4 regions of the Rossellomorea sp. FS2 genome follow, and region 3 is predicted to be linked to each of the others. Evidence: predicted binding sites of a transcription regulator. Region 3 holds the regulator's gene; each other region holds the start of a gene.
The links. The regulator LexA, encoded in region 3, represses DNA repair genes until DNA is damaged. The targets are predictions, from matches to a motif close to CGAACATATGTTCG.
Positions count from the first base shown of each region.

Region 1 (5,546 bases), 610 kb from region 3:
TGTTTCGGTGGCGTATACAGGGCACGGAGAGGACGTCCGGGATGTACAGGAACTCATCGTCAGAAGGAAGCGGAAGCAGGAAGAGCGGGCAGCTTCCGTCCAAACGATGATCCAGGCCCGCCCCATGACGGCCTTCGAGATTTGCAAAAGGCTGTTTCCTGCCGTGTACAAGAAGGAGCTCGGTCTCACCTTATCCGAAACAATCGGGCAGCTTGATTATCTTGAGGCATCGGATAGAATAAAAGTAGAGAAACAACATGGGGTGTACTACTATTTTTCTTAAGCGAGGGAGTCACAATGAATTCTAAGATACAAGGAAAAACCATCATCATCACCGGTGCCTCCGGGGGAATCGGGGAGAGGATGGCGATAAAGGCCGCCGAATCCGGCGCGAATCTTGCCCTCATTGCACGCCGCGCCCCGCTCATCGATGGGTTGGCCACAAAACTTCGGGATCAATACGGTGTCAAGGTGGTGGGCTATCCCCTTGATGTACGGAACCATGAAGCGGTAGGAAAGGCATTCGGGGAAATCAAGGCAGAGTTCGGACATATCCATGTGCTGATCAATAATGCAGGCTTCGGAATCTTCAAAGAAGCCCATGAGGTGTCCTTTGAGGAAGTGAAGGGGATGATCGACGTCAACGTCCTCGGACTGATGGCATGTACCGGTGAAGTCCTGCCGATCATGAAAGAGCAGGGCTACGGTCATATCGTCAACATCGCTTCGCAGGCAGGGAAGTTTGCATCGCCCAAATCAAGCGCCTACTCGGCATCGAAGCACGCGGTCCTTGGATTCACGAACGGTCTGAGGATGGAAGCGAAGCGGTACGGCGTGTTGGTGACGGCTGTCAATCCCGGTCCGATTGCCACCGACTTCTTTACCATTGCGGATGAGTCGGGCACCTATGTGAAAAATGTCGAAAAGTTGATGTTGAACCCGGACGATGTGGCCGATAAAGTGATCCATGCCTTATTTACTTCCAGGAGGGAAATCAATCTCCCGCGGTGGATGAACGCAGGAAGTTTGTTCTACCAGCTGTTCCCAGGCCTGATCGAAACCGTCGGGAATCGATTCTTTTTCAAAAAATGATTGGGTGCTTTCCTACCTTAATCAGGAAATTCACTCGGACTGTAATCGGAACCAATAGTCGATCGTTTTATTCGGAATTTTCATTTTTCATGAAACCTTTTTCCCTGCTCATCCGTCTAAAGTAGGGAGGGGAGGGAGTCTATGAAGAATTCTTCGATCGCTGTGATGCTTGTAACCGCCATGGTCCTGTTGACCGGTTGCGGAATGGGGAACGCGGCGGAACATAGGCAGTCCAGTGGGTCGTACATAGGCTTTGTCACCCAGGTGGAAGCACAAGAACTTTTAATAAATGATACATGGTTTTCTGTACAAGATGCAGTCGTGATAAATGGGGACGGGGATGAAATTCCGGTGAAGGACGTGGGTCTCGGGGATAAGATCAAGGTAGAAGCAGACGGGGAGATCTCCGAGTCCCATCCGCGCAGGGCGGAGGCGGCAAAAATGAGCCTCTTCTCCGATGAGGGAAGTATGAAGGAGTGCCACGCCGTCCGGCTGGTCCTTCAGGATCCGAGATTCTCAGAGGTGCTCCTTCACTCCGTCACCAAGGAGGTGCCGGGGGTTTATGATGTGCGGTTCACGGACCCTTCCATCGGGACGGACGTGAGGGTCATGGTGAATCTCCAGCATGAACGGGTGATGGTGCCCGCTCGTCCTGTCACGCAGTAAGACCGGTCACGCTTGACCGGTCTCTTCGTGTTCGATCCCACGGAGGGTGTCGAGTATGGCTCCGGTAACCAGAGCGGGGTTTTCCATCTGGATACTATGGCCGTGTGGGGTTTCAATGATCGTCGGATCTTTTGTCAGAAGCTTGAGCTTTTTTACATACCCTTGCCATTCGGGATCCGTATGACGGGCCTGGATCAGTGTAAGAGGCAGACTGGGATCCAGTGGAGGGCAATGACGGATCTGTTCAGCAGACAGGGCGCTGTCCTTCAATTCGTTAAAGACGGCTTCGTATGCTTCGGGTCGGTAGCCGATCGCCGGGTGCCATTCCTGCAGTTCCGGAAAAAGAAAGTCACCGCCGACCTTTTCCGTGAAAAGGCGGGGGAAGCCCGTCCGTGAAAAATAGTGGGCGAACCGCATGCCACGGAGCATGTTCCTCCATTCCTTCCTTCTGCGATCGGTCATGGCATTTAGCGTATACCGGTCTTCATGGACGGTATCCACCAACACGAGCCCCTTTACCCTTTCTCGATGAAGTGAGCTGTAAAGTCTTGCGTTCAAGCCTCCATAGGAATGGGCGACGAGCAACAGGGTGGAGTGACAATGGAGGGCATCCAGGATGGCATCAAGATCTTCCCCTGCACCTTTCGCATCATGAGCTCCATGGCGGGGCTCGCTCCATCCATACCCGCCGCGGTCGAATGAAATGGTATGGGTGAATCTGCTCAATTCTTCCTGGACCCTATGCCACTGCATGGCATGGCCCGATAAACCCGCATCAAAGACGACAGTGACTGGTCCGCTTCCGTTTTCGATTACATGAAAAGCACCTCTCGCTGTCTGAATGACCTTCCCATAGGGAGGTTTTTTATCTTTCAACCGCACGATCATATTCACCAGGCTTGCAGGAAAGAACAAGCATGTGATGACGCGATGGATCCACTTGTCCATTGTGAGCCTCCTTTGTCTTTCTTCTCTCCTACCATTCGACAGAGGTGCCTTAATCCCTTCATATGCTAAAAGGGAAACCATTTTTTAATAGAAAGGGGTGTGGAAAGATGAAAAGGAAATTCGCAGATCGCAGAGGATGGGAGCGGATACTGGACAAACGGTATGCCGCGGCTGATACAGTGCGGGAAGGGTTTGAAGGCCGGGTTGCTTTGATTGAGTTCCTGAACGTTAGGGAGCCGCTGTGGAAAGACTATGGCGATCTTCCCATATGTCTGGTGGATAAAGGGTACCAATGGCTCCAACACTTCCCCGATCATGGCTCATACGCCTTAACGACGATGTTCGATGACAGAGGGGAGGTCATCCAGTGGTATATTGATATTTGCGATGGAGTCGGCGAGGATGGGGGCGTCCCTTGGTTGGATGACCTGTATCTGGATCTGGTTGTCCTGCCTTCGGGTGAGACGAAGATTCTCGATGCCGAGGAGCTTGATGAAGCGTTGAAAACCGGGGCGATCGATAGGAAGACCCATTCCCGGGCATGGGAGGAACTGAAACGGATCAGTCAGGCTGTGAAACGTGGTGAGTTTTGCCTATTGGAGAAGGCGCGGGAAGATCGCGCGATGCTTTCATCCCGGTTGAGGCATGTTTAGTCGATTCTTGAAGAGGGGCCCAGGTCAGGAAGGTGTTCGAAAAGATTACGGGCAATCTTCAGCAACAGGCCAAGGCGGTTAAATCCCCCCGAAATCCACATCGTCATTCCTTTTCTCCGCTCTTTCTGAGGGCTGTAGCAGCTCTCTGCCAACCATAAGATCCTCCAGTGGGTCATTCTCAACTAACTACCTTCCTTGAATTTTTAAATCCATTCATAAAAGTTCAATTCTCCTCAGGTCCCTTTCGCTTTTTCTTTATGTCTAGCTCCGGGGGCTTGAGGCTCGAGGTCATAAGTCAAAGATCTCAAAAAGGCCAAGACCGCCTTTCCGGTGCCTTCGCCTTATGCTTGTCGGGGCAGGGCGACCCGCCTCCGCTTTTCTTCATGTCCAGCTCCGGCGGGTTGAGGCTCGAGGTCATAAGTCAAAGCCACCAAAAAGGCCAAGACCGCCTTTCCGGTGCCTTCGCCTTATGCTTGTCGCCTCAGTGCGAGCCCCCTCCGCTTTTCTTTTTACCAATAATTTTTGTTGAAATAGGAACGTATATTCGTATACAATCATCATATACTATATGGAACGAATGTTCTGGTTTGGGGTGGGAGAGATGAGTGTCGATTACAGCGGGCTTCCGCATCAAAAGATTTTGTGCATCGATATGAAGAGCTTCTATGCCAGTTGTTCGGCTGTGATGATGGGACTTGATCCCCTTGATTGCTATCTGGCGGTCGTCGGGGATCAGAGTCGTCAGGGGAGCATCGTGCTGGCGGCTTCACCGAAGCTGAAGCAGGACTTTGGGATCAAGACCGGGGCGCGGATGTACGAAATCCCGCGGGATGATCGGATCTGCTTGGTGGAACCGAAGATGGCGACTTATGTCCGGATTTCCATGGAGATCACGAAGCTGTTCCACCGTTACGTCCCGAAGGAGGCCATTCATACGTACAGCGTGGATGAGAGTTTCATCAAGATCGATGGGGCAATGGGACTGTGGGGCGGAGCGGAAGAAATCGCCCGTAAGATCCAGGACGATATGGAGAGGGAGTTTCAGCTCCCTTGTGCCATCGGGATCGGACCGAATATGCTTCTTGCCAAGCTTTGCCTTGACCTTGATGCGAAATCCAGGGGGATCGCCGAGTGGACGTATGAAGATGTCCCGGAAAAATTATGGCCGCTTTCTCCTTTGAGCGAGATGTGGGGGATCGGCAAACGCCTTGAAAAGACACTGAACCGAATGGGGATCTTTTCGGTGGGGCAGCTTGCCCAGTATGAGCTCGGGAAACTTGAAGCGAAATTCGGGATCATGGGGAATCAGCTGTACCATCATGCATGGGGGGTGGACCTGTCTGAAATCGGGGCCCCCATCATGGAGGGACAGGTGAGCTTCGGTAAAGGCCAGATCCTGCTTCGGGATTATAAAGAGAAGGAAGAAATCAAGCATGTCATCCTGGAGATGTGTGAAGAGGTCGCCCGGCGCGCACGTTCCCATAAAAAGGCGGGAAGGACCATCAGCTTCGGCCTCGGGTACAGTCATGAAGAATTCGGCGGAGGGTTCCACCGGTCCAGGACGGTGGAGGAGCCGACGAACATCACGATGGAGATCTACCGGACCTGCCTGGAGCTGTTTGAAGAGAATTACAGCGGAAGGACCGTCCGGAAATTATCCATTACGTTATCCAATATCGTGGAAGACGGCCCGCTTCAAATGTCGCTTTTCGACTTGAAGCGCCCGGAACTGAAAAGGCTCGGCTATGTGGTGGACGGGATCCGGAATAAATATGGATCTTCTTCCCTCCTGAGGGCGGTTTCCTACACGGCGGCCGGGACGGCACGCCACCGGGCGAAGCTGGTCGGCGGTCATAAATCGTAGAGGAATGAGAGGTGAATGGGATGATTCGCGATCGTGGGAAAATCAAGTGGACATCGATGATGCTTCCCGAGCATGTGAAAATGCTGAGGGATTGGGCGGAGGAAGACTCGTTTGAAAAGCGAAGGGAGCTGGATGAACAGGAGTTAGAGATGATGAATGAAGTGGTGACAGAAGCGGTGGAATATGGCAGGAGTGTGATGATCACTCATTATGAAAGGGAGCGGCATCGCCTCCTCATCGGGGAAATTCACCACGCAGATTCCCTTGAGGGGAAGCTCCGTGTAGTGGATCGCTTCGGTGAGGTCCATGCGATCCGGCTAGCT
Region 1 covers NZ_JBLRVS010000001.1:628,441-633,986, forward strand. The annotation lists gene ACNA6I_RS03295 (MBL fold metallo-hydrolase) at 1-283, shown strand, start outside; gene ACNA6I_RS03300 (SDR family NAD(P)-dependent oxidoreductase) at 298-1,092, shown strand; gene ACNA6I_RS03305 (hypothetical protein) at 1,234-1,758, shown strand; gene ACNA6I_RS03310 (alpha/beta fold hydrolase) at 1,765-2,706, opposite strand; gene ACNA6I_RS03315 (DUF402 domain-containing protein) at 2,814-3,359, shown strand; gene ACNA6I_RS03320 (hypothetical protein) at 3,356-3,541, opposite strand; gene ACNA6I_RS03325 (DNA polymerase thumb domain-containing protein) at 3,937-5,223, shown strand; gene ACNA6I_RS03330 (YolD-like family protein) at 5,244-5,546, shown strand, end outside.
Region 1: the regulator LexA is predicted to act here: its motif matches at 3,893-3,906, upstream of ACNA6I_RS03325 (DNA polymerase thumb domain-containing protein).

Region 2 (5,546 bases), on a different contig from region 3:
AAGACCAACGGAACCGTTCCGATCCTCCGAAACGCCGTCCCGAACACACCGTAGCGCGGGTCCCAACCAAAACCTTCTTTGCTAAGAACCGTGGAATAAATCGCTGCAGTAATCAGCGTCGATCCATATAAAATGGCACTGGATAAGATCAGCACCAACCCTGTCGCAAGTTTTTTCATGAACATTTCCCCCGATGTCTGATTTTGGACGACGCATGGGGACGGTCCCCACACGTCATACATAAAACCCAATGGCATTCAAGATCGCGACCCCGACCACCGTCACCAGGATCCCCGTCAATGCCGCGACAAACGCCGACCGCATCTTTCTCGTATCCCACCATACCGTCACCCCGACGATAATCGTGAAGATCAACCCGAAAAAGATCGACGCCATCGGATTCGTCGGCGTCAGCCAGTCATACCAGGATAGAAAGTCCATATCACACACCTCCGCTCCAGAATCACCTTACATATATAATTCCACATAAAGAAAATAATTCCTTTTTTTGAAGAATGGCGACGGTTCACGTCAAGCCTGCGCCGTCAACGGATGCTTCACCCCATCAGGTATTCCCGCCCCGCTTCGCATGGGAAGGACAAACAGCACCTCATCCCCATGGAACACGTCTGCCCGCATCCCTTCCGTCTCCTCCGGTGTGAAGTGAAACACAATCTGCCGCGTATCATCGTCTGCAAGCTTTTCGGCAATCTTTCTGACGTCGACGTTATCCCGGCACACCACATCAAACAAATCAATCCGCTCCCCGTCACGCTGGAACATCACCACCGCTTCTTCTTCCTCGAGATAATAGAGGTTATCCGGGAAGGCATAGAGAGCATAGAACATGAACAGCTCACCCGTATTCTTCGTCCCGAAGCGATTGGATACCGGCAGCCTGTCCCTGGCGATCCCGTATGCAAGATTGCGATCTGCTTCCTCCTCCATATCAAGCTTCCTCGCGTTCATTTTACCGGCGGTGCCTGGCACCATACTGAACAGCGTTTCTTGCTGCGCCTGGAAGCCGAACTTCGGGTAAAACTCCAGTACATTTTGATTGGCAAAAAGATAAACGAAATCGACCTGATCCCGGTATTCCGCCAGCACGCTCTTCAGGAGATCCGTCGATAAACCGCGATTCCGGTAGTCGGGATGGGTCATGACGGTTCCGATCTGAATGGCCTTCTTTTCCTCTCCTGCCATGATAAAGTCGATCAGGTTCACCGACACGTTGGCAATGACCCTGTCACCTTCGATATAAGAAAATGGCACGTATTTCTCTGTCCAGTATCCTCTGGCATGCCACTGTCCGAAATGGATGCCGAATGTGTCCTCGGCAAGCTGGTTGAAGCTGTCACGTAAGTCCTTATTCTCCCGAACGTTCTTTCTAAGTTCCACATACATCCCCCTTTGCTTTAGCATTTTTACCTAACGCTGCCGCTTCTTCCATCATAGCAAAAAGGAAAATTATAACAACACTATTTTCTTCCACTCAACAAAAAAATCATCCGGAACCTCCATGTGAAGGTTCCGGATGATTCCGGTGATGATCTTATAGTTCGATGGTGTCTCCTGCTTTCATGACGCGCCCTTTGCTGTCTTCAAGCATCTCGACGAATTTATGCGGATCCTGCTTGATCGGCGGGAATGTATCGTAATGGACAGGAACGACTTCCTTCGCTTTTAAGAACGTAGCGGCAAGTGCTGCATCCTCTGGTCCCATCGTGAAGTTATCCCCGATCGGAAGGAAGGCAAGGTCGATCGGATGACGTTCACCGATCAGCTTCATGTCGGAGAACAAACCTGTATCTCCTGCGTGGTAAATCGTCTTCCCTTCAGCCATCAAGAGGAAGCCTGCCGGCATGCCGGTATAGATGATTTCGTTATCTTCTGTTGTATAGCTTGAGCTATGGAATGCCTGTGTGAATTTCACCTTACCGAAGTCGAACTCTCGCGCTCCGCCGATTGACATCGGATGCGTGTTGAGGCCCTGAAGGCCAAGATAGTTCGCCAGCTCGTTCGGTGCGATCACCAAGGCATCATTCCTTTTCGCGATGGCGACAGTATCACCCACGTGGTCGTTATGTCCGTGGGTCAGGATGATCACATCAGCTTTGACGTCATCTGCATTTAGATCGGTATATTCATTCCCGTTGATGAACGGATCAACAAGGATCGTTTTTCCGTTTGTTTCGAATTTCACCACTGAGTGGCCATGATATGAGATCTTCATCATTATCTCCTCGCTTCCGTAAATGTTTACAGACGTAGTTTACCCGTTTGATCAACCGGTAAAACAGGATGATTCTCTACAATGAGCTCTTCTTCAGACTGCTGATCCGTTTGAAAATCACACGGGAACAGAACGCATGACTACCGGCTGCTGTGAGGCAGCCTTTTGTAGCGGTCACTGTCCAAACCGCTCCCTGATCCAGCCCGCATCACTCAAAAAGTGAGCCCTGGACAGTGTTTCACCCCTCAACCGCTCCCGGTACGCCGTGATCGTTCCGTCATGGGACACCACGTACACGTGACATGCCCCCTGTTCCTCAGCCCACCGTAAAAAGACATCTGCGCATTCTGCAAACTCGTCATGGGGCAAGACATTGATACCTGACGTCCACATGTTCCGGTCCATCCCTGATCCCAACTCAAACCCAGGAAATTCGGTTCCAATTGTCTCCTGGTCGAGCATCCGGTCGCATGGAAGGGTCATTGCCCCCTGCTTCTGCGGGAACATCCTCGGGGACACCAACGGATGCACGACCCGCCTGCACCCCGATTCACCGGCAATCAAGGAGGCCGTTTGCAAGGTCCTTCGCGTAGGGCTCGCCACCACTAGATCATCCTTCGTGACATCGAAAACGGACGAAAGGCTTCTCGCCTGCTCTCTCCCCGCTTCCGTCAATGACGGGTCCTCCAACTGCAAGCTTTCCGGCAGGCTCAGCGTATGCTCCCCCTGCCCATGTCGGATGAATGTGATTTCCATTGGCTACCCCTCCTTTGACGCATGTGTCATTTCCATGATCACATACGTCTTGCCGCCTTTGGTGAAGCGGCGATCGGTTTCACGCAAGCCGAACCGGGTATAGAAGCCGGCTTTCTCGGTGCGTGCGTTGCACCAGATCCGGCGGATGCCCATGGCTTTTAGTTCTTCGAGTACATAGTCAAGCAGTCGGCTCCCGTAGCCCTTTCCCTGCTCTTCTTCAAGGGTGGCAAACTTCCTGAACTGACACTCCCCATCCTCGATGAAGAGGGAGATGACGGACTTCAGGCCATCCTCATGAAAGAGTCCGTAGTGCAGGGCCGATTCATCCCCTTCCACCTTGATATAGTCATAGGGTCTGTCCGGCCACATGACGGTGTGGCGGAGATCCCAGGCTTGCGGATGCTCGATTTGTTTAATCATGTCAGGCTCTCCTCTTGGATGCATGTTTGTTTGTGAAAAAGTTGGAACTGATTGCCACTAGGACACCGATGATCAACCCCATCTTCCAATAACCTTCCTCAGTGAATTCTGAATACAGAAAAGAGCTTAGTACAAATAGGATGAACCCCATCGTAAAAAGGATTTTCCCCGTCGTGGTGAATTTCTTCAAGATGATTTCCACCCCCATTATCTCTTCTTGATCAATAACCGCTCGTAAAAGCACTTCTCTATTACCATATCATATCCTCCGTGTGATTTCCTTTTATTTCCCATAAACAAAGACACTCACGTTTCCGCAAATGTCCCTGCCGTTCTTATTCCACTACATCCACCGAAATCAGGTCCTCCACGCGTACCCGGACGAACCCCTCATCGCCGCACTCAAGCATCAGATTCCGGTCCCGTTCATTCAGATAATGAATCGTACCCGTCTTCATTTCACATTTCCCTTTCAATTCATTCCATATTTTCATCCGCAGGGGAAGGTGGTACTCCATGGCATAGCGGATCCGCTCCTCCATCTCGCTCAAGGCGAAGATGTCGACTTCAGGCTTCGTATCGCGCTCGAATACCTCCCATATATCCCTCAGTTCCTTGACGTGCTCCGGGAGCATGAGCGACGTCCATTTGATTTTCCCTCTGTCTCTAATCATTTCAATCACCTCTGCCCGTTATTATAACCGAACATTTGTTCGTTTATAAAATGAGACGTATTGAGACAGAAGGTTAATCCTGTGCCAATTAATACCATGTGTTGAATCAGTTAAGGCCAGTCTCTCTATTAACCCAATTAACGATGATTCGAAATACACATGTAAAACGAATTCAATTTTTGTAATAATATTAAAAAAAATGTGAACAAATCCCACAATTCATTGAATTGAAAAAATAGAAAATATAGACTGTAAGTGTAGTAAATACTAACTTGGAGGTATGAAGAATGTCTATTTATTTGAAGGACTCGAAGAAATTTTTAGCCATGCTGTCTCTGGTTCTAGCTTTCTTTATGACCACTCAAGCCCCTAGTACTGCAAGCGCAAATGTAAATACTTTAACATCTTCTGATGAGTTTACAGAGAAACAAGAGGTCGTTCAGAATGCGTTAGTTTTTAAAGACGGGGTCTACCAAATCGATGAGAGCCTTACTGATGGAAAATTAACAGACTCTGAGATTCAACAAGTGAATCTCTATTATAAGAATTTAGACCCTGAATTATTGGAAGCTATAGAAAGTGGTATGCAACCCGCAGATGGCGAGGTGGCCCCGGCTGTAGCGCCACTGCTCCCAGCCGCTGTAATAGCCTTCCTAGGGACCTTGGCTGTATTTGTAGGATGGGAATTGGCTTCAAGTATCACAGCAGACTTCTACAAGTGGGGAGTTACCTCAGGATGTAAAAAATGGAAGGACGTCGATGTTGTAAAGAGTTTCTGTACAGCCAATGATTATCTATAAAAAAACAAAAAAGCCCTAAGGGCTTTTTTGTTTTTAACGAACAAGCAATTTATATACTAACTTAATTCCAAAAGCCACTAAACCGATGCCAGCAACAAATGCAAGAGCCAATAATCCGAAGAAATAAAAACCTTCCATATTTACACTCCTTTTCATTTGGCTTCTAATACCTGGATTGTAACATAATTGGATGTTGACCTTAAGGGGAGATTTTAACTATTTAGTGTACCCCCACATTATCTCCAATCAGGAAAGCTTCACCAAACCAGACACGTTGCAGATGACAAAGATTTGTTCATGATAGCCCCCCACTCTTTCCTCCACCAATAGTCTTATACCCGCCCGGTCTTTAGCCGGTCGAATCAACCTATTCTTCAGGGTACAGTATAGAAAAGGAGGTCATGACCATGATCAAAGGATTATATGAAGCCCATCTTCCCGTCAGGAGCGTAAATCGTTCCATCGCATTCTACGAGGGGCTGGGTTTGGAGCTCTCCCACCGCGCAGGGGACGGGCTTGCGTTCATGTGGATCGAGAAAGAAAGAAGCTGGCTGGGGCTATGGGATACGGATTGCGTGGAGCATGATTATCACCCGTCCATCCGGCACCTTGCATTTCAAGTGACCCTTGACGAGCTGAAAAAATCGGTTGCATGGCTCATCG
Region 2 covers NZ_JBLRVS010000004.1:449,750-455,295, forward strand. The annotation lists gene ACNA6I_RS13025 (phosphatase) at 1-179, opposite strand, end outside; gene ACNA6I_RS13030 (hypothetical protein) at 235-441, opposite strand; gene ACNA6I_RS13035 (GNAT family N-acetyltransferase) at 532-1,398, opposite strand; gene ACNA6I_RS13040 (metal-dependent hydrolase) at 1,553-2,233, opposite strand; gene ACNA6I_RS13045 (histidine phosphatase family protein) at 2,408-2,989, opposite strand; gene ACNA6I_RS13050 (GNAT family N-acetyltransferase) at 2,993-3,409, opposite strand; gene ACNA6I_RS13055 (hypothetical protein) at 3,411-3,599, opposite strand; gene ACNA6I_RS13060 (YolD-like family protein) at 3,745-4,083, opposite strand; gene ACNA6I_RS13065 (hypothetical protein) at 4,371-4,883, shown strand; gene ACNA6I_RS13070 (VOC family protein) at 5,291-5,546, shown strand, end outside.
Region 2: the regulator LexA is predicted to act here: its motif matches at 4,112-4,125, upstream of ACNA6I_RS13060 (YolD-like family protein).

Region 3 (5,546 bases):
GAGCGGAAGTGAAATTCGTCGAACGATGGCATTGTTCCCAATTAGCATTGTCATGCAGCTCACGGACTTGACGGCTCGTCAGATTCGATACTATGAAGAGCATGAATTGATCAATCCGGCCCGTACGGAAGGAAATCGAAGGCTCTTCTCCCTGAACGACATCGATAAACTCCTGGAGGTCAAGGATCTTTTGGAACAAGGGATCAACATGGCCGGCATCAAAAGGATTTTCGCTGTCTCGGGTCAGGAAACGAAAGTAGCATCTGACGTTAGTGGCAAGAAGGAAGAAAAAGCACGGCAGGATCTTTCTGACGATGATCTCCGCAAGCTGCTCCGGAATGAATTGATGCATTCCGGGCGCTTTAGCAAAACATCTCTTCGTCAAGGTGACATGTCACGCTTCTTTCATTAAATAAACCTTTACTAAACCTGAGGAGGAATTACGCAAAATGGCAAAGTATACTCGTGAAGATGTACTAAGATTGGCGAATGAAGAAGGTGTTAAATTCATCCGTCTCCAGTTCACAGACATCCTGGGAACGATCAAAAACGTGGAAATCCCTTTCAGTCAGCTTGAAAAGGCGCTTGACAACAAAATGATGTTCGATGGTTCTTCCATTGAAGGATTTGTACGGATCGAAGAATCCGATATGTATCTATTCCCGGATCTTGATACGTGGTTGGTATTCCCTTGGACAGCCGAAAAAGGGAAGGTTGCCCGTTTGATCTGTGACATCTATAACCCAGATGGAACTCCGTTCGAAGGAGATCCGCGTAATAACCTCAAACGTATTCTGAGCCAAATGGAAGAGCTTGGATTTACTGATTTTAACCTCGGGCCTGAACCGGAATTCTTCCTATTCAAGCTGGATGTGAATGGTGAACCGACCCTCGAATTGAATGATAACGGAGGATACTTCGATCTTGCACCTACGGATCTTGGGGAAAACTGCCGTCGCGATATCGCACTTGAACTTGAAGAAATGGGCTTTGAAATCGAAGCTTCCCACCATGAGGTTGCTCCTGGTCAGCACGAGATCGATTTCAAATATGCCAATGCCCTCAAGGCTTGTGACGACATTCAAACATTCAAACTCGTTGTTAAGACCATTGCCCGCAAACACGGACTGCATGCTACCTTCATGCCAAAACCGTTGTTCGGGGTGAATGGTTCCGGAATGCACTGCAATATGTCACTTTTCAAAAGCGGCGTGAACTCATTCTTCGATGAAAAAGGCGATCTTCAATTGAGCGATACAGCGCGTCAATTCCTTGCCGGTATCATTAAACACGCAACGAGCTTCACGGCCATTACAAACCCTACGGTCAACTCTTATAAACGTCTTGTTCCAGGGTACGAAGCTCCATGTTATGTTGCATGGTCTGCGCGTAACCGCAGCCCGCTCATCCGTATCCCGGCATCACGCGGTCTAAGCACGCGCGTTGAGGTGCGAAGCGTCGATCCGGCAGCCAATCCATATCTTGCGATGAGTGTACTGCTTGCCGCCGGTCTTGATGGAATCAAGAACAGCTTGGAAGCACCTAAGCCAATTGACCGTAACATCTACGTTATGGACAAAAAAGAGCGTGAAGAAGCAGGAATCACAGATCTGCCGGCAACCCTTCATGCTGCACTTGAACAGCTGAAAACAAATGAAGTCATCGTTGGTGCTCTTGGTGAGCATATCTTCGAACACTTTGTAGAAGCGAAAGAAATCGAGTGGGATATGTTCCGTACACAAGTTCATCCTTGGGAGCGCGAGCAATATATCCAAATGTATTAATCTATTGAAAAAGACCCCGGTAGGATTTAATCCTTCCGGGGTCTTTTTTGTAGATTGAAAGAATGAGCTTAGCGCAATCTTCACCGATGGCGGGTTCCATGGGAAAACATACCTTTGTTCTTGGGGTAGGGATTAACCCTTCTCGAACCAAACGTTTTCTTGGATAGGAGATCATGGCCATGATCCATCCGTCAGGCTGTCAAAGAAGTTTTATCATCTGTCAGCAGTAGAAGCGAGTCCTGAATCTTTTTACTTGTAGAGCTTAGTCCGATCGTCTCCACTTTACAGCCTTGATTTTTGCATTTGGCCAGGACTTTCGCGATGGCTGCTACTGCAGATTCATCCCAGATGTGGGCATGGGAAAGATCGATCTTAACGTACTGAACTTCGCCGGTCAGTTGAATGGAGCCTACGAACGTATCCACTGATGCAAAGAATAGTTGGCCTTCAACCGTGAACTTGCGCTTAACACCATCCACTTCTTCCGTAACCTTCAACTTTGATAGTTTGGCCACAAAGATCATGGCACTCAGCAATACCCCTGCAATAACACCTTTTGATAGATCATGAGTGGCAACCACGATCGCCACGGTGATGAGCATCACTGCGGCATCTCCTTTCGGGGCTTTCCAGATATAACGGAAGGAAGACCAGTCGAAGGTACCGATAGAAACCATGATCATAATTCCAGCAAGAACGGCCATGGGAATCTTCACAACAAGGTCCCCAAGTACGATGATGAGAAACATCAGGAAGGCCCCGGCTACGAATGTGGACAAGCGCCCGCGTCCTCCGGACTTTACATTGATCACCGACTGACCGATCATCGCGCATCCGGCCATCCCACCGAAGAATCCATTAATGATATTGGCGACACCCTGACCCCTTGCTTCCTGATTTTTATTGCTGTCCGTATCCGTCATGTCATCAACGATTGAGGCCGTCATGAGGGATTCGAGCAGTCCTACAATCGCTAGGGCGAGTGAGTAGGGGAAAATGATGCTCAATGTTTCAAATGAAAACGGCACATCAGGAAGGAAGAACGAAGGCAAGGTCTGGCTTATCGTCCCCAGATCTCCTACGGTCCTCAAGTCTGCTTGTGAAAACAAGGCGATGGCGGTTAGCACCACAATGGCTACAAGTGGTGCAGGGATGGACTTGACGAACCGTGGGAGTACATACACAATCACCAACGTCACCGCCACAAATACATAGGTCATCCCGTTGATATTGAAGAAGTGAGGCACTTGTGCCGAAAAAATCAGGATGGCCAGTGCATTCACGAAGCCGATCATCACAGCACGGGGTATGAATTTCATGAGTCTCGCGATTTTACATACACCGAACAGGAGTTGGAAGATTCCCGTCAAGATGGTGGCCGCCAACAGATAATTCAACCCGTAATCTTTGACAAGCGGGACCATGACGAGTGCCATGGCACCGGTAGCAGCAGAAATCAAGGCCGGTCTTCCGCCTACAAAGGAAATAATGACGGCAATGCAGAAAGAAGCATATAGCCCGACCATGGGATCGACACCGGCTATGATGGAAAAGGCAATGGCTTCCGGAATGAGGGCAAGGGCGACGACGATCCCGGAAAGGATGTCTCCCTTGACATTCGAAAACCACTGCTGTTTTATGGTATTCTTCATATTGTCACCTCGTAGAAATCGTAAATTTACGTTCAATAAAAAAAAGTTTATCACCGACTTTCCCAAAAGTGAACCTTTTTGGGAAAGTTATTCAAGAATAGGTTGGGGAGGGAAGAGACGCCTATGATCATCGGATACTACAGACCGAGCTTTGAGGATCCAGAAGGACGGCAACAGGAAACAGAGCTCCTGAAGATAGAATGCAAGGTTTTATACAGGGAGGAACATTCTTCACCTAAGAGAAGGGTAAAACTGGAAGAACTGCTAGCCGTAGTTGGGGAAGGAGATACGGTCGTGGTCACTTCCTTAATCGACTTCGCTGATTCCAGCCGACAGTTACTGGAGCTATTGAACCAGCTTGAAGCGAAAGGTACACGCTTCATTTCTATATCAGAAGGGCTGTCGACCAGTCCGGGGCAGTCGTACCGTTTTCAGGAAGTCCTTGAGCATCTTATAAGCTTTCAAAGCGATGTGATCAGTGAAAGGACAAAAAAAGGCATAGGTGAAGCGAAAGAGAAGGGAGTCAGTACGGGACGGCCGCGCAAGCCGGATGAAAATGTAAAAAAGGCGATCGACATGTACGAAACGAAAACCTACAGTCTTTCAGAAATCAAAGAGAAGACGGGCATCAGTAAGTCCACCCTCTACCGATATCTCGAAAGATAGCAAAAAAGAGCTCCGGTCACATGTGACCGGAGCTCTTTTCTAGATATCATTAATGAACTTGCCGGTAGACACCGACGACTTTCCCGAGGATCGATACATTGCGGAGGATGATCGGGTCCATGGAAGAGTTTTCAGGCTGGAGCCTTACGAAATCCTTTTCTTTGAAGAAACGTTTCACGGTCGCCTCATCCTCTTCAGTCATGGCGACGACGATCTCACCATTGTTGGCTGTCTGCTGCTGCCTTACGATGACGAAATCACCGTCGAGGATCCCGGCTTCAATCATACTGTCACCCATGATTTCAAGCATAAAGGTATGCTCGTCAGCCGGAGCCATTCTCTCTGGGAGAGGGAAGTATTCTTCGACGTTTTCAACCGCTGTGATCGGTTGACCCGCCGTGACTTTCCCGATGAGGGGAACATTCACGACATTGTGACGGGGGATCGAGTCTTCCACAAGGTCGAGGATCTCAATGGCTCTTGGCTTGGTAGGATCCCTGCGGATGAGACCTTTGCTTTCAAGTCGGGCCAGGTGGCCGTGGACAGTAGAACTTGAAGCCAGTCCCACCGCTTCCCCGATTTCGCGCACGGAAGGCGGATAGCCTTTTTCTTTCACGGAGCTTTTGATATATTCCAAGATATCCTGCTGCCGTTTGGATAGTTTTGTCATAGTCACGCACCTCTATCTATCGATCTTATGTTCCCATTATAACATGGTGGTGGGAACGATACAAACATAAGTTCGAATTTTTGATTGACTCCAAACGGATGTTCGTATTATGATGGATGTAACAAATAGAACAAACATTCGTATGGAGGGAATCATTATGGCAGGGAAACTTTGGGCGAATTACTCATATATACTTGTATTTTTTGGCTTGGCACTTGTGGCATCAATCTATTTCATTCTTCAAATGGAACACGGAGTATCTTATCATAGTATAGAGGTGCAGGAGGGCGATACGCTCTGGACCATTGCAGATCAATACAGCAGCGACTCTTCCATGTCCACCGATGAATTTATCAAATGGGTGGGTGAACAGAATAATCTGGCCACCTATACAATTTCTGCGGGTGATTCCCTTGTGCTCCCAGTCGAGAAAAAGCTCGGGATCAACGGGGATTATCAGTATGTCATGAACGAGGAATAGAGGGGTTTTGAATGAATGCAATCATCTACTGTCGGGTGAGCACGAAGAAGGATACACAGGAAACATCACTCGAGCGTCAGGAAGAAGAGCTGGCGAAACTTGCACGGGAGTACGGAATGCAGGTTTCATCGGTCATAAGGGATCAGGCAAGTGGCTATGACCTTGATCGGCCTGGCGTTCTCGAGATGCTTGATCTTGTAAGGGATCAGGCGATCGATGCAGTGTTGATCCAGGATGAGACAAGGATCGGAAGGGGAAATGCGAAGATTGCCCTGATCCATTGCCTTTTGAAG
Region 3 covers NZ_JBLRVS010000001.1:1,237,917-1,243,462, reverse strand. The annotation lists gene ACNA6I_RS06580 (MerR family transcriptional regulator) at 1-412, shown strand, start outside; gene glnA (type I glutamate--ammonia ligase) at 450-1,784, shown strand; gene ACNA6I_RS06570 (SulP family inorganic anion transporter) at 1,976-3,436, opposite strand; gene ACNA6I_RS06565 (recombinase family protein) at 3,560-4,102, shown strand; gene lexA (transcriptional repressor LexA) at 4,152-4,772, opposite strand; gene ACNA6I_RS06555 (LysM peptidoglycan-binding domain-containing protein) at 4,930-5,253, shown strand; gene ACNA6I_RS06550 (recombinase family protein) at 5,265-5,546, shown strand, end outside.

Region 4 (5,546 bases), on a different contig from region 3:
TTGAACAACGCGCATTATAAAGCCCTTTGCACCCCTTTGTAAAGGGAAGCCGGTTAAATAAATTAGGTTTAATAATTGCGACAATTGAAAGGGTTTTAAAAGAGAAAAACGCCGAAACAATCCGGCGCTTTAACCAAAACTCTTCTTTTGTCTTGTCTGTATCTGTGGAATGATGATTCCTGCCAGAATCAGGGCGATCCCCGCAAATTGAAAGATGGCCACCTGCTCGTGTAGGATCCACATGGCAGCCAGGATGGCGGCTGGAAGCTCCGCTGCCCCCATGATCGTCGACATACTTGAATCAAGATGTGGTGTACCAATGGCGAAGAAGACAACGGGTAGGATGTTCCCGAAAATGGCCACCAGCAGGCCGAAATCCGTCATTTCAATAATTTTGGACGGCTGTTGGATGAAAGATGGCTGAAAAACCGCCAGCACAACCAGTATGCCACCCAAGGAAATCATCATGCTTTTTTGAAAGGTTGGTAGGCTTCTTGCTGCCTTCCCGCTGAAAAACATAAATAAGGCAAACGTGACGGCAGCACCGAATCCATACAACAGTCCGAGCGAGTTACCAGTCCAATCAAATCCCCGGGATGAACCCAAGCCGCCGGCGAATAACGTACCAATCCATAAAAGCAGGACCGAAACCAGTTTCTTTTTTGAAGGTACTTTCCTTACATAGAGGGCTTCGATCAGTACTCCGATCCAGGTGAACTGGAACAGCATCACGACGGCGATGGACGCAGGGATGAGACTGAGGCTCATGCCATAAAAAATCCCCGTTAAACTTAAAAACACCCCTACTCCCAAGAGTGCGGACACCTGTCCGACCGTCATCTTCACCTTGCGTGTGAATAAAAAGGCGGCGAACAGCATCACCAAGCCGAATAAATATTGAAGTCCGGTGATATCCGGGACCGCATAGCCTTTTCCCAGACCCAGCTTTACAACCGAGGCGTGGATGCCGTAGCTGCTTGCCCCGATGAGCACACATAATGATGCACGATATGATTTCATATTCCGTCCCTTCTTTTCTGCATTTCTCTTCCCTTATCCGGGAGCCACTTCCTATTTTACTAGATTCAACAAGCTGGAGACATAAAAAAAAGACGATCGCAATGGATCGCCTTCACCATCAACGATTGTCGATGGTCTCAGGATACATATCATGATTCATCAAGCGATGGAACGCCATTTCCTCATATTTCGTACCCGGTTTCCCGTAGTTCGTGTATGGATCGATGGAGATGCCGCCGCGAGGAGTGAACTTGCCCCAGACCTCGATATAACGTGGATCCATGAGTTCGATCAGATCATTCATGATGATGTTCATGCAATCTTCATGGAAATCACCATGGTTACGGAAGCTGAACAAGTACAATTTAAGCGATTTGCTTTCCACCATTTTTTCGCCAGGGATATAGCTGATGTAGATGGTGGCAAAATCCGGCTGTCCGGTTTTCGGACAAAGGCTCGTAAATTCCGGACAATTGAATTTCACGAAGTAGTCCCTGTTGGGATGTTTATTATCGAATGCTTCCAGGATCTCAGGAGCATATTCGAATAGATAGTTTGTACCTTGATTCCCTAAAAGGGACAAGTCTGTAAGATCTTCATCTTTTCTGCCTGACATGAAACGTCCTCCTTATCAGTCGTACGGGGCATGGACCTGTATCCATTGCAAATGCACCCAATGTTTGGTACGCTTGAATGATAGCCCCAGGCGTATATTTTCAATACGCTCCATGGCCTGTCAACTGGTTGTTCAAGCGTTATCATAATGGAAATCCATTCAAAAAGTCAACTGGGACAATTGTGTGATGGAAGAAGGATTTTTCATTTATTTATGGAATATAGAATAAGGTATTTTTCACCATCTCAGGAGTGATGAAGATGAATCAGCTAGTCCAGACTTTTACGAAGTCAATCCTGCAAGGGGACGTGCATTCATTGCTTGAACTACACTCGTCAGCCATTGAATCAAAGATGGATCACCTGTCTTTTTATGAAAAGGTCGTCAAACCTTCCATGTATAGAATCGGTGAAATGTGGGAGAAGAATCAAATCACTGTCGCTGATGAGCATTTAGCCACGGCCACCTTGAAGTATCTCCTCTCTTATCTGATGAATGAACATAAAGCAGGGAAAGATCAGCCGAAGGCCCTCCTATTCTGCATTGAGGGGGAGCAGCACAGTCTCGGGCTGGAATTGGCAAATGAAATCTTCAAAGAACATAAATGGAACACCCGTTTCTTAGGGGCCAATGTTCCCATCAAAGATGCCGTCACGTTTATTGAAGCCTGGCAACCGCAGATGGTCGGGATTTCAATCGGGATGACCACTGAGCTGGGCAAACTGAAAACGTGCATCGAATCGATTAGAAAAGTAAATGAAAAGATTAATATAGTAGTAGGGGGAAGGCTTGTTGCCCAATATAAATTGGACTTCCTTGAGAAGGAACAGGTAATGACCTTCAATGATCTGGATGAATTGAACAGCCATCTTGCCGACCTTTCGAAACAATCCGTGTCACTGGAAAGTTGACCTCCTCCACCACGAGCTTTGCCAATCATAAAAGGGCCTCCCTGAATGTTATCCCACATGTCACCTTACCTCCAACAACCGTAAGGAGGGCAATGACATCCATACTCCCTTAATCTAGGAGTGATCATGTGGAAAACCTGCACCTATGCCCTATCCCTTACCTGTTGATCGATCGGAAGTTCAACGTAATCGATGCCTCCAACCCTGGTTACGAATTCCTTGATATCGGCGAAAATTTCCTTTCCATCGTCGAGGAAGAGAGTTCACCGAAATTTGCCAGAATGATTCATAAGGTCCCAGACGGTACCATGGAGCTCAATTTGAAGAAGGACAATGCCTTTGGTTTATTCGACCTCCATTATCGATTCTCTGATCATCACCAGCATTATCACGTTGCCATCATCTCAAAGGATGATCAGTACCAAAAGGTATCAGACAAGATGAATGGTCTATTCGACTTGATGGGAAACTCTCCTTTTCCAAGGAAAAATCCGAATGGAAACGAAGCTCTTGCCAAGGTTTCCTCCCTTTATTTAAAACTTTCCAATACATCGGACTGGAATCGACAAGAAGTGATGGATAAAATAAAAGAGATTGAAACCCTGCTTCAGCAGGAGTTGACTAATTAGCGAAAGGGAGAAGAACCAATGACTCTATTGAACACCATCCTCGACTACAACGAACAATTCGTGGAAGAAAAAGCGTATGAGCAGTACCGTACCACCAAGTTCCCGGATAAGCGGCTCGTTATCCTCACATGCATGGATACACGCTTGGTGGAACTACTCCCTAAATCCATGAACATCAAAAACGGCGATGTCAAAATCGTCAAAAATGCCGGCGCCATCCTGACACATCCATTCGGAAGTATCATGCGCAGCCTTCTCGTTGCCGTGTATGAGCTACAGGCAGATGAAGTCATCGTCATCGGACATCATGACTGCGGCATGAGCGCCATCGACAGCCATAAGATGGTCGATAAGATGAAAGAACGCGGTATCAGCGAGGATACCCTGGGTACGCTCAACTATTCCGGCATCGACCTACACGACTGGTTGAAGGGCTTTGACTCCGTTCAAGAAAGCGTCGCCCACAGCGTTGATATGATCAAAAATCATCCGCTCATGGACAAGAAAACGCCTGTCCACGGACTCGTCATCGATCCGGCAACTGGAAAGCTCGATCTTGTTGTCGACGGATACTAAGCCATTGACCCAACACCTGCCTGAGGGCGGGTGTTTTTTTTCTTCCCAAAAAGGAACAAACGTTCTATACTATAAGAATAAAACCATAATTTGGAGGAAAATACCATGAGGCCTGAATTATCGAAAGAAACTCCTGCAAACCAGTTCAGAGAGTACTATTGGCTAAAATCAGAACTCCAACTGTTCTGCAGATCCATAGGGATGAGTGCATCCGGATCCAAAGAAGAAATAAGCACGCGCATCGGGCATTTCCTCGAAACCGGGATCATGCTGAAACCTTCCCGGACTGCCAGACCGAAGGCCGTTCAACCGGTGACTCTCTCCCTTGATACAATCATTCCGGAAGGACACCGATGCAGTCAGCACGTGCGTACCTTCTTCCAGTCCGTCATCCCGAACTTCCATTTCAGTACCTTTATCCAAAACTACTTCATGGAAAACATCGGGAAGACCTATCGGGATGCCGTTCAAGCCTGGCATGATGAGGAGAAACGGAAAAAAGACCCGTCCTATGAACGGGTCATCTCACCGCAGTTTGAATATAACCGCTTCATCCGGGACTATTTCAACGACCCCCACAACACCCGTCACAGCAGGAACGATGCCATAGCCGCCTGGAACGAGGTGAAATCTAAGCCCGGAAGCAACCGCTATTCCCGGGATTGATGACGTTCCAGTTCTTTCAAGATCGGCATGAGCTCCTTCTCTTCATCTGTCACATGTTCCCATTGTATCCCAGCAGGCTTTTCATAAGGTGTATTCGTCTCCAGTACCCCTTCTTCCGTCACGATATAGTCGACGGCCAGGTCAAAGGAATCCCTTGGGATGTCATCACCTACAAGCTGGGCGCTATGGATGGTTGTGAGGACGGGTACTGCCGGGTTTCCGATTTCCCTCAGGATCGCATATTCACGGTCGGCATACCCTTCCCCCTTCCCCAACCGCCTTCCGTCTTTATGGATGGCTACTGACCCTACAACGATTAAATCAATTCTGGGGATTCCGGACAGAGGAACGACCCGTCCATACGCGTTCATATGTTTGATGCTTGCTGCCTTACGTGCTTCTCCTTCAGGAACATCTTCTGGCCTGATCATCACAAACCCGTCCTTCAAGCGGGGAGTCGGGATCAAGAGGATTTTCCCATCCTTCAAGATCGATGCCCTCAAAGGAAGCTGCGGTGCATCGGGATTCACCTTGATGACGCCTGCACGCTTATAGATCTCCAGCTCCCTTACATGGGCAGCCGACTTCTCTGCCCCCTTCACATTCGGGATTCGATTTGTCAGAGGAAACGGGAATCGGCCCAGCTTTTCATCCGTCAGCTTTCCCCATACTTTATGCCTGATTTCACTTTTTTCCATGCCACCATCCCCTTCTGGTCCGGAAACCAATGACACAAGGACTCGCGGACTCTTCAATAATAGACTATCATACACCCATCAAGCACATCGCTCATCCCTTAAATGTTTCAACTTCATAAGAGCGGGAAAAATAAGGACTGTAGATACGAAACATGAGATACGAAACATGCAAAACGTGTAAACCAAACAGGAGGAATGTAATCATGGCAACGTTTCAATTAAAAGATACAGTACCGGATTTTGAACTTCCATCCGTAGCAGGTGAAACATTCAGTTTTAAACAACATCAAAAAGAACATGACAGCTGGCACCTCATCGTATTCTTCAGGGGATCCTGGTGTCCCGTCTGCCAGGAAGAGCTCCGTGAATTCCAGGCAGGTAAGGAATACTTCGAGAAGCACAGCGTCCATATCATCGGAATCTCCAGCGA
Region 4 covers NZ_JBLRVS010000004.1:862,116-867,661, forward strand. The annotation lists gene ACNA6I_RS15510 (EamA family transporter) at 130-1,020, opposite strand; gene queF (preQ(1) synthase) at 1,139-1,636, opposite strand; gene ACNA6I_RS15520 (cobalamin B12-binding domain-containing protein) at 1,897-2,547, shown strand; gene ACNA6I_RS15525 (hypothetical protein) at 2,676-3,176, shown strand; gene ACNA6I_RS15530 (beta-class carbonic anhydrase) at 3,195-3,752, shown strand; gene ACNA6I_RS15535 (DUF6434 domain-containing protein) at 3,858-4,418, shown strand; gene ACNA6I_RS15540 (5-formyltetrahydrofolate cyclo-ligase) at 4,403-5,116, opposite strand; gene ACNA6I_RS15545 (peroxiredoxin family protein) at 5,320-5,546, shown strand, end outside.
Region 4: the regulator LexA is predicted to act here: its motif matches at 3,805-3,818, upstream of ACNA6I_RS15535 (DUF6434 domain-containing protein).